3 regions of the Mesorhizobium sp. B2-7-3 genome follow, and region 2 is predicted to be linked to each of the others. Evidence: riboswitches for the same ligand, from Rfam matches in the RefSeq annotation. Region 2 holds a riboswitch; each other region holds the start of a gene.
What was found. A riboswitch is a leader RNA that binds a small molecule or an ion and turns the genes downstream of it on or off. The one in region 2 is predicted to bind cobalamin.
Positions count from the first base shown of each region.

Region 1 (5,415 bases), on a different contig from region 2:
TCAGGGAATAGGTAAGCTCCAGAGCGGGGTCGGCGTCAAAGCATGCGATATCGGCCTTGAATCGTCCCGCAGGCGAGACATCATCCGAATCGAGGAACGACACGAGCTCCGTTTCCGGCGTGAGCAGTCTGAGACCAGCGTTGCGAGCCCGGGTCACGCCCATGTTCTCTTGCCGGAAAAGACGAATGCAGGGGTTCTCGGCCATCATCGAACGCACGGCCTCCGGCGACCCGTCGGTCGAGCCGTCGTCGATCACGATGATGTCGAGATCGGCGGCATCTTGCTGCCGCACGAGCGAGCGCAGCGCCGAGACGACATAGCGCTCGCGATTGTACACAGGCATGATCACGCTGAGCTTCACCGGGCGCCTCGTGTCAGGAAATCCTCGATCGTGCGGGCGATCTCTGCCGGGTCGATGCCGAGGGACAAACGGAAGCACGGCAGGTGGCGCGTCAATTCGCTGAAGAAGCGAAAGCCGCTTTCGCGCTCGCCCGGCATCTGGGCGATGCCGGACGGCGCCAAGGCAATCATGGCATCCCTGCGCGACACCGGCATAATCGAACTTGCTCCGCCTCCGCTGATATGTGGCACCACCAGCGCGACGATGTCCAGCATGGCGGGCACCGGCCGAGGCGCGATATCATGAATATGGAACGTGTGCTTGCCTTGCCAGTTCAGCGGGCCTTGCGCCGTTAGCCGCTGCCGCAGGCCCAGCCGGGCGAAACCTTCCGTGTCCTGCTTCAACGTCGAAAAAAGGGGGCGCGCGGTCACGCCGTCGGTGAGATCGATCAGCACATAGTCGTCGCCGACACTGTCGAGCCCGTTAAGCAGGCCGGCGGCGACGGTCCCCGATTTCCCGGCCCCGCCCGAGCCGGCAAGCAGAATACCGTTGCCGTCGATGCCAAGCGTGCCGGCATGCGTCAGCCGCATGCCGCGCGCGGCATATTCCCAGTGCAGGAAGGCGCGCAGCGGTGCTCCCGGCTCCCAGGGCGGAAAGGCATCGGCCGAGGCCATCAGCTGCACGCCGACGCGGCGGTGCGGATCGTAGACCTGCCAGAAATCCAGGTCGTGGAAATGGTGCCCGCGCAAACCGGCTTCGGCGAGCCGTTTGGCAAAACCGTGCTCGGTGAAATGGGCATCGCCCCAGTGCGCCGGCTCCGGGATGCCGTCAATGCCGGGATGCGCGATGAAGATGCGACCCGTGGACGGTGCCGGCTGGTCATGCCCGGGCTCGACAAAAGCATGGCCCAATGCATCGGCAAGCACGCCGTGACCGAGATGCACGGTCAGTTCAAGCCAGGGCAGGCGAACCTTTCGCATGGTCGGATAGCACGCGGCCGCGCCTTCAGCGGCGGCGATGAGATACCTGGCGTAATCCGGCAAGGTTTCGAGCGTGACGCGCGGCATCAATCGCCTTCCATCACGCTGCGGCCGCCCCGTCAGGAAGCCTGCTTGACCGCCGGCCAGCCGAGAGGTTCCTCGACCTCGTGGATGGGATCAACGACGATCAGGTCGGCGAGGTCGTCGTGAATGCTCACATTGAGCGGCTCGTTCGTGGCGGCAAGCTCGGCAGGCAAATCGCCCGGCAAAGGCTGCGCCGCCGCGTCCAAGCGCACCAGCAAACCCAATTCGAGCAATTGCGATATGAAGCGTTCGAGTTCGGCCTGGCCTATTGTCGAGCCGCCGGCGCTCAGCCCGACCAGAGCCTGGGCGTCCGCGCCGGATGAAAGCGCCTGCCATACCTTGCTGCCGGAATCGGAAAAGCCGAAATATTTGCCATTGGCAAGATTGAGCACCACGGCCTCGCCATCGAAAGATTCGAAAACGATATCCCGGCTCGCTACCGCATAGGCGTGGGAGTCATGCGTCATTGTTGCCCCGTCCTGCATTTCCTGCCCGCCAGCAGGACCGCTTCCACCAACAACGCCTGTAAACTTTCAGGTCTTCCTTGGCAAGGTAACCTTTGCCGGCAACGCGGGACCATTTCCGGGTTCAGTCGAAAGCCGGGCGGATCAAGCCTCGATTTCAAGCGGCGACAATGGCTTGGAACAACAGGCCAGGATGAAGCCATCATCGATCTCATGATCGAGGATGCCGCCATTGTGGCTCATCTCGACGCTGCCGGAGACTTTCTTCACTTTGCAAGTTCCGCAAAGGCCGAATTCGCAGGCGGCCGGTATTCGCACGCCCGAGGCGCGCGCCGTCTGCAGCACGGTCTGGCCGCCGACACAGTCGGCGTCGACATCCGAAAGCGCGAAGCGGATCGGCGTCGCGGCTTCGACGCAAATCGCCGCGCCGTCTTCAGCCGGCGAGGCAAACGGCGCCGGGATTTCCTCCATCGCCGGCGCGGCAAAGCTCTCCTGATGGTATTTTGCCATGTCGAACCCGGCGGCCTCCAGCATGCCGCGCACGGCGCGCATGAAAGGGTCGGGGCCGCAGCAGAAGATTTCGCGTTCGCGGAAATCGGGCGCCAGGAGCGGCAGCCGGATGGCGTCGATGCGGCCCATATGGCCGTACCAGCCCTCGCGGCTCGACCGCTCCTCGATCATGAAGCCGAGCGACAGGCCCGGCATATGGCCGCCGAGCAGTTCGAGTTCCTTGCGAAAGATGATCTCTTCCGGGCGCCGCGCGCAATTGACGAAGCCGACATCGGTCCATGGCGCGCAGTCGTTCAGCCAGCGCAGCATCGACATCATCGGCGTCACGCCCGAACCGGCCGAGATGAACAGGTATTTCGCCGCCGGGTGGCTGTGCAGCGAAAAGTCGCCGCCCGGTCCATAGGCCTTGACGTGCGAGCCGGGCGTCAGGTGATCGAACATCCAGCGTGTGCCGACGCTGCCCGCCTGCGCCTTCACCGTCACCGCGATCGAGAATGGCCGTGACGGCGATGATGACAGCGTGTAGGTGCGCATCAGCGGGCCGTCCGGTGTCGGCAATTCCAGCGTCACGAACTGGCCCGGCTTGTAGCGGAACCAGGTCTGGTTGTCGGAGCGGAAGGTGAAGGTCTTGACGTCGGGCGCCTCGTCGCTGACGCCGGTTACTTCCAGCACCTGCAGCCTGTCGTTCCACGGCGCCATCTGGTCGAGGTGGCGATAGAGGCCAAGATCAGTCATGGCGTTCATCCCTGCATACCTTTCATTTTGGGCGTGTCGTGATCCCAAAGCCGCTGCACAGTTTTGGCCGACATGCGCTAGGCGACACTGCGCAGAGCAGGCCGGCCGTCTTCGGAAAGCCGTGGGCCGATAAAGCGCGCGTACCAGTCGACGAACTGGATGACGCCGCCCTCGTGCAGCTCCGAATAGGGACCGGGCTCGTAGGCCGGCGACAGGATGCCGAAGGCGTTTTCCTCGACGATGCGGCGGTCCTGGTCGTTGGTCTCGGTCCAGACATGGGTGAGTTCGGCGAGATCGTAGTCGACGCCTTCCACGGCATCCTTGTGGACCAGCCATTTGGTCGTAACCGCTGTTTCCGTGGCGCTGACCGGCAGCACGCGGAACGTCACCGCATGATCCACGAGGATATGGTTCCAGGTTGTCGGGTAGTGATAGTGCATCAGCGTGCCGATCCGGTCGGCCGAGACGCTGTCGGACAGGTTCTTCTTCACCGCCCGCTTGCCGGTCATCGTGTAGCTCTGGGCATCGCGCAGCAGCGGCGCGCGGGTGGCGCGGTATTGTCCAGCCGGGTCGATGCGAAACTTGCTGGGCAGGCCAACAGCTTCGCACCTCGCCCAGTGGGCCAGCATCTCCGGATCGCTGTCGGCGCCTTGCACGCCGGTCACGGTCGGCGCTTCCGGGAAGGTCTTGCACAGCTCAGGATGATTGCCCGCGCAATGGTAGCATTCGCGGTTGTTTTCCCAGACCAGCTTCCAGTTGCCCTTCTCGATGATCGTGCTCTCGAAGGCGATCTTGGCCTCGCTCAGCCGGTGCGGCAGGAGATAGGGCTCGATCATCGCCCGCATCGGCGCGAAGTCGGCGGGCTCCTTGGCCAGGCAGATGAAGACATAGCCGGCGACGCTTTCGCAGGCGACCGGCTTGAGCCCGAACTGGCTCTTGTCGAACCCATCGGCCATCTGGCGGGCGAACAGCAGCCGGCCGTCGAGTTCGTAGGTCCACTGGTGATAGGGACACACCAGTTTGGCGGCCATGCCCTTCTCGGTGTTGCAGACGCGGCTGCCGCGATGGCGGCAGGAATTGTGGAAAGCGTTGATCTTGCCCTGCTGATCGCGCACCAGCACGACCGGATAATCGCCGATCTGCACGGTGATGAAGCTGCCCGGCTTGGGCAACTCGCAATCATGGCCGATGAACAGCCAGTCGCGATACCAGATCAGTTCCATGTCAAGCTTGAAGTAGTCCGGGTCGGTATAGAAGGGCTGTTCCAGCGAAAGGCCCTGTCTGCGGCCGTTTAAAAGCCTCAGCATGTCGTTGCGCGCGTCCATGTCCTGTCCTCATTTTCAAGGACTGAACTGGTGGTGATGGAGGAAGGACTGGGCGCAAGCCGGCGAAAGCCGGACAACACCATCCGCCCCTTGACCGCCCACCGCGATCAGTCGAGTTCTAGCGATCTCGGGCTGGTTTCCGGGCTCTGGAGTTGTCCTGGCGGACCATCGCGACACCTTCCCAAGCTTTCGCCCAGTGGTCTCCCGTTGCGACTTGAACTCCACCACCGTTGCGGGGGCAGCGCCGGAATCTGACCGGCTTCCCAATTCTCCGCTCCGTCGTCACGCAGCGGCACCTGAGATCGCTCGATCTAATCACGACAGGGTTTGCGACATCGGCACGAAAGCGACATCGCATCCATGCGGCGCGACACGTACGCGGGATCGTCCCGGCGCGGTTGCAGCGGGGGAATCGCCTCTTCTCGCCAGGTGCGCGGGCACCGTTTTCGACCCTCAGCGGGCCGGAAAAGGGTTAATGGTTTCGAAAAGTGACTATTAGCAGAGTCTAAAATCGAACCGAACGGTTCGTTTCTGTTGACGGTGCGTGCAGGACGGTGTGAACGCCCAGCCTTCCGACACAGTTGGTGATCGGGGCGTGATCTTATGCAACTATTTGATATCAAATGGAAAAATAAGACATGTAGAAGGCGTTGGTACAATTTCAAGTGGTGGAGTCATGGTCCACGCTGAACAACTTCGTGATTGGAAACGGCAAGGGGGCTCTCCCACATCGGGGCTGTCCGAACGACGCGATTTAATCCCAAGACACGCCGCTAGACGGACGGGAAAAATACTGGAGTACAAAAATGAAAAAGATCATTCTCACTGCCGCCGCCCTTCTGGCTATTTCCGGCAGCGCCTTCGCTAGCAGCGACCATTATGGTTCGAACGCCGCGACCCCCACGGCCACTGTCGACAGCTCCTACACCGCTTCGACCAAGAAGTCGGAGCCGGCTGCCCAGACGCCTGTGACGGGC
Region 1 is NZ_VFTY01000001.1:302-5,716, reverse strand. Features, by position in the region: gene FJW04_RS00035 (glycosyltransferase family A protein) at 1-361, opposite strand, end outside; gene FJW04_RS00030 (serine kinase) at 358-1,407, opposite strand; gene FJW04_RS00025 (PqqD family peptide modification chaperone) at 1,440-1,871, opposite strand; gene FJW04_RS00020 (hybrid-cluster NAD(P)-dependent oxidoreductase) at 2,013-3,113, opposite strand; gene FJW04_RS00015 (aromatic ring-hydroxylating dioxygenase subunit alpha) at 3,191-4,438, opposite strand; cobalamin riboswitch at 4,551-4,753, opposite strand; gene FJW04_RS00010 (DUF680 domain-containing protein) at 5,245-5,415, shown strand, end outside.
Region 1: it holds a riboswitch for cobalamin, as region 2 does, so the genes downstream of both, FJW04_RS00015 (aromatic ring-hydroxylating dioxygenase subunit alpha) here and FJW04_RS14080 (CbtB domain-containing protein) in region 2, are expected to answer to the same signal.

Region 2 (5,415 bases):
GCTGCTGTTCATGGCGATCTTCTGGGGCAAGGCGGGGAAACGCTTCGGCGGCCGCAGGACCATGACATTTGCCTATTTCGCCATGTCGGCGACGCTGCTGGCGGCCGGTGCCGTGGGCGAAACCGTGCCGTTGCTCACCGGTGCCTTCCTGCTGTGCGGCGCCTTCTTCACCATCGCGCTCGACGCGCTGGGTTCGACCGCCTTCATGCGCTCGGTGCGCTCTTATGAGCGCGCGCAGATGGCGGCGGTCTACCGCACCTATCTCGATTTTTCCGAACTGACGCCGCCGCTGGTCTATTCGGTGGTGCTGGCCTTCTTCGGCCTGGGCTCGGTGTTCGTCACGCTTGGGCTACTGGCAGCCTTTTGCGGCTTCATGACCTGGCGATATCTGCCGAAGTCGCTGTAATCTTCAGGCCTCGGGTGAGCGTGCAGCGTGCCGTTCGCGCACCCAGTTGTGAAAACGGTGCAGGTCGTACTCCTCGGGCATCAGCACGCCAGCTGTATGACGCATCGAGCGGAGGCCCTTCTGGTTGACCTCGCAGATTGCCGCGTCCTCCTCCAGCACCTGTGTGCCGAAGGCAACGATGTTGTCGATGTCGGTCTCGGCGAGCGCCTCGGGCGCGAACAGCCATTCCGCGGTCAATTCGGTCTGTTCGGGACCGAGCGGCGTAAGCCGCACGGTCCTGACATAGTCGACATGGCCGACGATGAACATCGACGGCAGGCTGGTGGCATAGGTCTGACCGGCGCTGCGTTCCGCCGGCGTCAAGCTCGGGAAGATCGGCCCGTGCGTCTGCCCATCACGCGACCATGTCTCAGCCCCGGCGCGCAGGCCGCCGGAAAATTCTGGCGCGTCATTGTCGGCGTGGCGGAGCCATTCGGGATCGTCATGCCGGCTCGTCAGGCCGCGGCCATAGATCGGCACCAGCCGCGACAGGTCCTTGTGGACGCCCGGGCAGTGCAGGCACTCGTTGAAGTTTTCCCAAAAAATCTTCCAGTTGCAGTTCATCACCTTGCGCAGCACGTGGCCCGATACCAGCGTTTCCAGCGGCCAGTTGCCGAAGTCGCCGGAGGCCGGGTCGAAGGAGGATTGCGCCGAGCTGGCGGCATCTTCCGCAAGATTGACGAAGACGAAGCCCCGCCACACCGAGAGCGCGACGCGATAAAGCGGGTGATCGGCCTTGTCGAAGCCGTCAGGCAGCGATTTCGACGGCACGCGCACCAGATCGCCACGCAGCGAATAGGACCAGGCATGATACGGGCAGTTGATCAGCCGCGCCTTCAGCCGGCCCTGGCTTTCCTGGCAAAGCTGCGAGCCGCGATGCCGGCAGGTGTTGTGGAAGGCATGCAACTCGCCGGTGTCGTCGCGCAGCAGGAGGATTTCCTGCGTACCGACGCGGAAGGTGCGGAACGCCAAAGGCTGGGCAAGGTCGGCCTCGCGGCAGACGAGCAGCCAGTTCCTGTACCAGATGGCATCGAGATCGCGCTGATAGTTGTCCTGGTCCCAATAGGCCGACGAGGGCAGCGTCGGCTCGGTTCGAGTCAGGCCGTTATAGGGCACGCGCTCGCTGGCATTGGGCTGCATGGCTGGCTTCCCGTGAGGGGTGCCAGCCGACACCCGGCCATGAAGTTTGTCAATCGGGACGGGAGGAGGGCAGCTTCGCCGATACGGCGCTCCTGCGCTGGCGGCTGTCGGAATTTGGTTTGCCGGGCGCGGCGAATTTCCCTATAGTCACCGATGTCGTCGGTTCCTTTTTGGAGCCAAGAGGGAATGCGGTGCGGGCAGGAATTCCTGCCCAATGCCGTGGCTGCCCCCGCAACTGTGTGCGGTAGTCCTCTCCATATGCCACTGAAGATTTTTCTTCGGGAAGGTGGGGAAGGGCGCTTATCCGCGAGCCAGGAGACCTGCCGGCGACAGGAAACTGACTTCGATGCCCTCGGGTGGAGGGCGAAAGGACAAGACATGACTACCGCTTCCGTCTCCCTCGGCGCCTCCGTCTCCTCGCAGTCGCGCTTCATGCAGCTCGCGCTCGCGGCGCTGCTCGGCATCTTCGTCGTCGGCTTTGTCGGCTTCTCGCATATCGATGCGGTCCACAATGCTGCCCACGACTATCGCCACTCGATGGCGTTTCCCTGCCACTAACGAGGATCCGACATCATGAATCTGTTTCGCAACGTCGTGTTCGTCGCGGCGATCGCGGGGCTCGTGGCCGGTGTCGTTCTCGCCTGCATGCAGGCCTATGCCACCGTGCCGCTGATCCTCAAGGCGGAAGTCTACGAAAAGGCCGGCGGCGGCCACCACCATGATCACGCGGCCGCACCAGCGGCGACCAATGATGCCATGAGCACGGTGGCGCCCGCTGGGAATGCCATGAGCTCTGCCGCGCCCGCGGGCACCGATGCCGTGACACCGGCGGAGGAAGACGAAGGCTGGGCGCCAGCCGACGGTTTCGAGCGTTTCGCCTTTAGCGTGGTTGCCAACATCGTCACCGGGATCGGCTTCGCGCTGGTCCTGGTCGCGGTTTCCGAGTTCTTCGGCGGCGTCGGCAACTGGCGCCAGGGTGTGTTCTGGGGCTTGGCCGGCTTTGCCGTGTTCGCACTGGCACCGGGTCTCGGACTGCAGCCGGAACTGCCGGCAATGCCGGCGGCCGATCTTCTGCCGCGCCAGATCTGGTGGACGGCGACGGCGGCCGCGACCGCGACCGGCCTGGGCCTGATCGTGTTTCGCAGATCGTTGCCATTGACCATCCTCGCCGTCTTGCTGATCGTCGCGCCGCATGTCGTCGGCGCGCCGCAGCCCGACAGTTTCGAAACACCGATCCCGGAAGGCCTACACCATCAGTTCGTGGTGGCGGTGACGGTGACCAATCTGGTGTTCTGGCTGGTGCTCGGCGCGATCGTGGGCGTGGTGCGCAGGCGCTTCACCGGCATGGCGACCAGCCTGCGCGACAGCTTTGCCTGATCGCGGCAGGCTGACCTTCATCATCGGTGGTGCGCGCTCCGGCAAGAGCGCGCACGCCGAAACCCTGATGACGGCATTGCCCTCGCCATGGGCCTATATCGCCACGGCGCAAGCCTATGACGACGAGATGCGCGAGCGCATCGCGCTGCACCGCTCGCGGCGCGGTGAGGGCTGGTCGACCATCGATGCGCCACTCGACCTCGCCGAAGCGCTGGAGGCGTTGCCAGACGGGCAGCCGGTGCTTGCCGACTGCCTGACGCTGTGGCTGACCAATCACACGCTGGCCGATCACGACGTCGAGGCCGCGTGCCGGCGGCTGGCGGACGTGCTGTCGCGGCCGCGCGGACCGTGGTTCGTGGTAACGAACGAGGTCGGGCAAGGCATCGTGCCCGACAACGCGCTGGCGCGTCGGTTTCGTGACGATGCCGGCCGGCTCAACCAGCGGGTCGCCGCGATTGCCGACACGGTGCTGCTCATGGTGGCGGGGCTACCGCTCAAGGTGAAGTGAAATGACCGATATCGACGACAAGGATGAAGAACGCCATCGCGCCAAGATGGCCAAGCGCAAGGCGGTGCAGGACGCCGAGGTTGCGGGCAAGACGATCGAGAAGGGGTTGCTGATCGTCAACACCGGTCCCGGCAAGGGCAAGACCACGGCCGCCTTCGGTCTCGCGCTGCGCGTGCTCGGCTACGGCAAGCGCGTCGGCGTCGTCCAGTTCATCAAGGGCAAGTGGCACACGGGCGAGAAGGACGCCTTTGCCGTCTTTGGCGATCGCGTCGTCTGGCACGCAATGGGCGAGGGTTTCACCTGGGAGACGCAGGACCTGAAGCGCGATATCGCTGCCGCCGAGGCCGCCTGGGCCAAGGCTCTGGAATTGATCGACGATCCCTCGATCAGCCTTGTCGTGCTCGACGAGCTCAACATTGCCCTGCGCTACGACTATCTCGCTCTCGACAAGGTGGTTGCGGCGCTCAAGGCTCGCCGCGAAGGCCTGCATGTCGTCGTCACCGGCCGCAACGCCAAGCCGGCACTGATCGAGGCGGCGGACCTGGTCACCGAGATGGGGGTGACAAAGCACCATTTCTCGGCGGGCGTGAAAGCGCAGCAAGGCATCGAGTTCTAGAAAACCAGAACGGCGATCAGCGCGACCAGGCCGAACAAGCCGATCAGCAGGTAGTCCGCGACCCGGTAAAGCTTGAGCGCCCGCCTGATATCGCCGCTGTCGACATCGCGGCGGCCGCCTTCGCCCATGAAGATGTCGTCGACCATGACACCGCCATAGCTGCGTGGTCCGGCGAGCGCGAGCCCGAGCGCGCCGGCCATGGCCGCTTCCGGCCAGCCGGCATTGGGCGAGCGGTGTTTTTTCGCGTCGCGCCGTACCGCCTTCCAGGCGTCGCGGGGGTCGGCGCCCTCGACCAGGAGGGAAGCGAGCACGATCAGCAGCGCCGTCAGCCGCGATGCAGGCAGGTTGATCCAGTCGTCGAAGCGCGCCGCCGCCCAGCCGAAGGCCTCATGGCGCGGAGTCCGGTGGCCGACCATCGAATCGGCGGTGTTGGCCGCCTTGTAGGCCGCGCCGCCGGCGAGCCCTCCGACCCCGGTCCAGAAGGCGGGGGCGACGATGCCGTCGGAAAAATTTTCCGCCAGGCTCTCGATCGCCGCGCGGCAGACGCCGGCGCGGTCGAGCATCTCGGGATCACGGCCGACGATCCGCGAAACGGCGGCTCGGCCCATGTCGAGGCCTCCGCTGTCGAGCGCGTCGGCGACGGCTTCGACATGTTCGTAAAGGCTTTTCTGCGACAGAAACGATGTCGCCAGAAAGACGGCAATGATCCACCCCAGGGGGACGAACCAGAGCAGAACAAGCTGCACGCAAAGGCCCGCTATCGCCGGCACCAGCACGATGACCAGAAGCGCCTGGACACCACGTTGGCGACGCAGCGCGTCGGGATCAGTGGCGCGGTTGAGCCGCAAGTCGAGAAAGGATATCAGCCTGCCGAACCATGTCACCGGATGGCCGATGGCGCGAAACAGCCAGTCGGGATAACCAAGGGCGAATTCGACAATTAATGACAGGAAAGCGATCAGGACTGACATGAAGCTTCTTGAAGGAGCGGTGGACCATGGTGGAAGTCTTGGCCGGGCAAGGGCGCTTTTCCCCAATGCCGTGCTGCCTTTCGTCGACCTCTCGACCGGTATCAATCCGCACTCCTACCCGCTTTTCGACCTGCCCGCCACCTCGCTGTGGCGATTGCCAGAGGCCGCGCGTGGGCGCGAACTGGTAGAGATCGCGGCCAACACCTATGGGGCGCCTTCCCCAGCAAGCGTGGTGGCGGCCCCTGGCACACAGATCCTGTTACCGCGCGTCGCCTCGCTGGTGAGGCCCGGCAAGGCAATGGTGCTGGGGCCGACCTATGCCGAACACGCCCGGGCGGCGGCGATTGCCGGGCACGAG
Region 2 is NZ_VFTY01000005.1:312,058-317,472, forward strand. Features, by position in the region: gene FJW04_RS14070 (MFS transporter) at 1-406, shown strand, start outside; gene FJW04_RS14075 (aromatic ring-hydroxylating dioxygenase subunit alpha) at 410-1,585, opposite strand; cobalamin riboswitch at 1,729-1,928, shown strand; gene FJW04_RS14080 (CbtB domain-containing protein) at 1,964-2,143, shown strand; gene FJW04_RS14085 (CbtA family protein) at 2,159-2,962, shown strand; gene cobU (bifunctional adenosylcobinamide kinase/adenosylcobinamide-phosphate guanylyltransferase) at 2,955-3,470, shown strand; gene cobO (cob(I)yrinic acid a,c-diamide adenosyltransferase) at 3,472-4,086, shown strand; gene cbiB (adenosylcobinamide-phosphate synthase CbiB) at 4,083-5,057, opposite strand; gene cobD (threonine-phosphate decarboxylase CobD) at 5,056-5,415, shown strand, end outside.

Region 3 (5,415 bases), on a different contig from region 2:
GCCATGCCGAGGCCGGCCGATATCGATGTCGAGGAGTGGGCGGCGCCGAACGGGTCATATTCGCTCTCGGCTCGGCGGGTGAAGCCCGACAACCCGCCTTCCTGGCGCAAGGTGCGGATGCGGTCGCGACGGCCGGTCAGTATCTTGTGCGGATAGGCCTGGTGGCCGACATCCCAGATCAGCCGGTCATCGGGTGTGTTGAAGACATAATGCAGCGCCACGGTCAGTTCGACCACGCCAAGGCCGGCACCGAGATGGCCGCCGGTGCGCGACACCGCGTCGATCAGTTCGAGGCGAAGCTCTGATGCCAATTGCGGCAAGTCGCTCTCGGCCAGCGTGCGCAGGTCGGCCGGGACGCGAACCCTATCGAGAAGCGGCGTATGCGGCGTTGCGTTCACGTTGGGCCCAGACTTTCTGTTCATCGGCGGGATAGGCCGCCGGCCGGCGAAAGTAAATGCGTGTCGCTGACGCGGACGGTCAGCCCCTCACCGATCTTCTCAGCCTTCCGGCAGCGGGATGAATTCTTTCTCATCGCCAGGAACGATATCGAAGCGGCCGGTCTTCCATTCCTGCTTGGCCTGCTCGATGCGCTCCTTGGACGAGGAAACGAAATTCCACCAGATGTAGCGCTTCGAACCGAGAGACGCGCCGCCGAACAGCATGAAATGCGCACCCGTCGATGACGATATGACGATCTCGTCGCCGGGCCGGAACACCAGCAGCCGTTCCGCTGGAAAGACATCACCCGAAATCGAGACCTCGCCCTCCAGCGTGTAGATGGCGCGCTCCTCGGCATCGGCCGGGATCTTGACGCTGGCGCCGGGCGCCAGCCGCAAATCTGCATAGAGTGTCTCGGAATCGGCCCGCACCGGAGACCGCAAACCCTGGAAATCACCGATGACGACGCGGCCGCTGACGCCTTCGGCGTCGATTTCGGGAAGCCGCAGCGCCGCTGTGTTCTCGAACACCGGCGCCACCTCTTCCTTGCCGTCCGGCAGAGCCAACCAGGTCTGCAGGCCGGAGATCGACATCGGCGCGCCGCGCAATTCCTGCGGCGTGCGCTCGGAGTGGACGATGCCGCGACCAGCCGTCATCAGGTTCACGTCGCCGGGTTGGATGACCATCTCGGTGCCGAGCGAATCGCGATGCCTGATCTTGCCGTCGAACAGATAGGTCACGGTCGACAGGCCGATATGCGGGTGCGGACGAACATCGAGCGCCTGGCCGGCACGCATGATCGCGGGGCCCATTCGATCGAAGAAGATGAACGGCCCGACCAGGCGCCGCTTGGCTGTCGGCAAGGCGCGACGCACCTCGAAACCGCCAATGTCCTTGGCGTTGGGGATAACCATCAACTCGATCTGGTCGCTGGCGAAGGCATCGCCGGCCTCAGGGTCCTTGCCGGGGAAGAAGCTCATGAACTCTCCTCGTCAGCGGTCAATGGGCGCTTGGGCATATCAGGCGAACCGGATCGCCGCTTTTGCTTTTAATTTGGCCGCCACCTCTTCGCGATTGCGCGGATGCTGGTGGGTTTCGAGGGAATCGAGCAATTCGCGTGCGGATGCCGCGATGGCTTCGACGGCATGATCGAACGCATGCTGGTTCTTGGCAGAAGGCCGCGTTGTGCCGCTCAGCTTGCGGACAAACTGCAGTGCCGCGTCGCGGACTTCGTCGTTGGTTGCCGGCGGATCAAAATTGAACAGGGTCTTGATGTTTCTGCACATCGCTTCCGTATCTCCTCTTGTCCGTTTCAATCGGGACGAACTGTATCCTCAATGATGATCGTGTCCAAAAACCGGTAGGCTGCTCCGGACCTCAGTCCGCGTCGAGCGGCTCGGTTCCAACCGGCTTGCCGTCGCGCGACAGCCTGATCTTCTCGACCTTGTCCTCGGCGGCCTTCAGCAGCCGGTCGCAATGGACCTTCAGCGCCTCGCCCCGCTCGTAAATCCGGATCGACTGGTCGAGCGGCACGTCGCCACGCTCCAGATCATCGACGATCTTCTCCAGTGCGTCGAGTGCCTGTTCAAAGCTCATCGCCTTGACGTCTTCGTTGATCTCACCGGTCATCATTCATCCTTTCATCAGTCGCCCGACATGGGCGGCGACCGAAAATGCCAATCCCTGCAGATCGTAGCCGCCCTCGAGCAGGCTGACGAGCCGGTTGCCGCCGTGGATTGCGGCGCGCTGCATCAGCTGGCCGGTCGCCCAGTCGAAATCGTCTTCGGTCAGATTGATTTCCGCCAGCGGGTCGCGATGGTGCGCGTCGAAGCCGGCCGAAACGATAATCAGATCCGGCGCGAAATTGTCGAGTGCCGGCAGCACGCGCGACAGGAACGCATCGCGAAACACCTCGCTGCCCGTCCGAGGCGCCAGCGGCGCATTGACGATGTTGCCGGCGCCGGTCTCACTCTTCGCGCCCGTGCCGGGATAAAGCGGCATCTGGTGCGTCGAGCAATAGAGCACCGAGGGATCGTCCCAAAAAATATCCTGGGTGCCGTTGCCGTGATGCACGTCCCAGTCGACGACAGCGACACGCTCGGCGCCATGCTTCCTCTGCGCATGGCGCGCTGCGATTGCCGCCGTGTTGAAGAAGCAGAAGCCCATGGCCGTGGTCTTTTCGGCATGGTGGCCGGGCGGGCGGGCGGCGACGAAGACGTTGTCGGCGCGGCCCGCAAAGACGTCGTCGACGGCGGCATTGGCGGCACCGATCGCCGTAATCACCGCCTGCCAGCTTTTCGGGCTGGCGGTGGTGTCGGCGTCGATGCGGGCAATGCCTTCGTCGGGGATGGCGGCGCGGACACGCGCGACGAAATCGGCGGGATGCGCGTAGAGGATGGTCGCCTCGTCGCCTTGCAGTGCCTCGACGCGGTCAAGCGCGGCAAAAGCTTCGTCGTCGAGCACGCGCTCGATGGCGCGCAGGCGGTCGGGCCGCTCAGGGTGACCGGGCGGGGTGATGTGTTCGAGAAAGATCGGGTGCGTGTAGAGACGGGTGGCCATGCCCCCTATCTAGTGCCCCGGCGCCGTGATGGCCATGCGTCGCGGCTTGATCGCTGGGGAAAATCGAACCTGCGTCCATTGATGTCGCTGCGGGCATTGGCGTCGCCGGCCCTTCGGAGTAAGACTGCCGCTACTGCCTGGTGCCTGCCGGTCTGTTTGTTTTAGCCGCATTCTGCGACGCCAAGTGATTCCACTTGGCTGCAAATGCCCTGGCGGGAGAATCGGGAACACGGTTGAACTCCGTGGCGTGCCCAACGCTGTGAGGGGGACCGCGCCGGTAAATGCCACTGTCGATGACGGGAAGGCACCGGACGCGGGTTGATCCCGAGCCAGAAGACCGGCCTGGCAGGCATCGTCATCCGCATGGTCAGGCGGATGACATCGGTTGCAATCGCAAGGGGACAAGCGATGCCGGAAGCTATGACCACTCCAATGGGCGATGGATTTGACCAGATTGCGCGCGACGCTGTTTACCGCGCCATCTTCACGCGGCGCGACGTCCGCAGCCATTTTACATCGGAGGCCATCGACGACGAGGTGCTGGCGCGGCTGCTGCTTGCCGCCCACCACGCGCCATCGGTCGGCTTCATGCAACCTTGGAATTTCATCGTCATTCGCGATGCCGCGCGGCGGGCGGAAGTGCGCGACCTGTTCCTGGCCGCGCGAGAACGGGAACTGCCTGAAATCGAGGCAGAACGGCAGGCGCTCTACCGCAAGCTCAAGCTCGAAGGCATTTGCGAAAGCGCGCTCAACATCTGCATCACCTGCGACCGCGAGCGCTCGAAAGGCTCGCCGCTGGGGCGCTGGCACAATCCGGAGATGGATCTCTACAGCACGGTCTGCGCGGTGCAGAATTTCTGGCTGGCGGCACGCGCCGAGGGCGTCGGCGTCGGCTGGGTCAGCATCATCGAGGCGCAAGCGCTGAAAAGCTTGCTGGCCATTCCCGATCAAGTGACGCCGATCGCCTATCTCTGCGTCGGCCGCGTTTCCGAATTCGCACCGAAGCCGGATCTCGAAACACACGGCTGGGGCCGGCGGCTGCCGTTGCCCGAGCTTATCATGAGCGAGACTTTTCGCGGACAAGGCGAAGCGCCGCTCAAATCAGCAGTGGCGTGGCTCTGTACCGCCGCCGGTGCGCCCGCGAGCCTAGCCGATCAGCGCGTCGCGCCGGCCGTGCCCCAGCGCGAACCGCCGAAAGTGGAGAGCGCCTTGTCCTTGAGTTCCCTGAACTTCGACGAGGCTTCGGCCAGCCTGGCGTCCCAGGCGGCATCGGGCACCTGACCCTCGATGGTCTTGAAATAGACCTGCATCAGGCAGGCAATGGCGAACGGCTCAATGAAGGCCGCCTTGAAGGCCCAGGCAAAGACGATTGCCAGCACGAAAGCCCAGCCGGCGAGCTGCCCGGGCATGACGTAAAGAATAGCGGCTGCCGGAGCCAGCATCAGCAGGAAAATCACGAACGACACGCCCCACATGATGACCCCTAGCCAGACGGCATTCTTGACCATGGTCTTGCCGTTCTGGGCGTAGAGCACAACGCCTTGGCGCGCGGTTTCGAACGGCGAGGACGAACTGATGCGGATGTTGTAGCCGAGAATGATCTCGTCGACATAGGTCAGCGACAGGCGAATCACCGTGTTGAGGAACGAAACCAGGCCGCTCAGGCCAGGAATGGGCAGGAAGGCCGCGATGCCGCCGAGCAGGCCGGTGATGGCGCGTATGGCGCCCTTGACCAATTGGTCGACGACGAAAAGGATATTGGCCTCGGCAAAACGCTCGGTCACGACTTCTTTCGCGTAGGCGATCTGGTTCTGGCCGTGGGGAATATCATTGCCGTCGATCAGATGCACCATGACGGCGATATGGCCCGCCTTGACGACGTAGAGGATGTATTCGCGGATCCAGTAGACGGCGATCGAGACGATGCCGAAACCGACCACGCCACCCCACATCGCAAAAGACAATGGTCCGTCGGGATCGGTAGAAATATGGCCGACGCCATAGCCGACGGAGGCGCCGGTGCCGGTGGCCACGATGTAGGCCAGCGTGATGCCGAAATAGACGATCATGCGAAAGACAATGAAAGGCCAGGTCCGCATCATGATGGACACCGACCTGCCGATATCGAAATCCCACATGCCCCGAATCTCCCCTCAGAGATGGCTGCGGAGGATGCGCTCAAACCGGCTATTGTCAATTGCAGGCAGTGGCGGGACTGCCATGGTGGTTCATCTTGAAAGCGCTTCCGGCTTTTTCAGCAGGCCTTCGAGCAATTGCTTGAACGCGGCCACCACCATCTTCGATGTCGTTTCGGGATCTTGCGAATTGGCGATGCGCTGCGCGGCCTGGCTGCTCGCCCCATTGATCAGCCGCGCTGCCGACTCCGGGTCGACGCCGGGGACGACCACCCCTTCCCGC
Region 3 is NZ_VFTY01000006.1:46,235-51,649, forward strand. Features, by position in the region: gene dxs (1-deoxy-D-xylulose-5-phosphate synthase) at 1-422, opposite strand, end outside; gene FJW04_RS15055 (pirin family protein) at 498-1,418, opposite strand; gene FJW04_RS15060 (DUF2277 domain-containing protein) at 1,458-1,724, opposite strand; gene FJW04_RS15065 (exodeoxyribonuclease VII small subunit) at 1,816-2,067, opposite strand; gene FJW04_RS15070 (histone deacetylase family protein) at 2,071-2,997, opposite strand; cobalamin riboswitch at 3,176-3,358, shown strand; partial or broken gene bluB (5,6-dimethylbenzimidazole synthase) at 3,430-4,035, shown strand; gene FJW04_RS15080 (hypothetical protein) at 4,152-5,135, opposite strand; gene FJW04_RS15085 (TetR/AcrR family transcriptional regulator) at 5,226-5,415, opposite strand, start outside.
Region 3: it holds a riboswitch for cobalamin, as region 2 does, so the genes downstream of both, bluB (5,6-dimethylbenzimidazole synthase) here and FJW04_RS14080 (CbtB domain-containing protein) in region 2, are expected to answer to the same signal.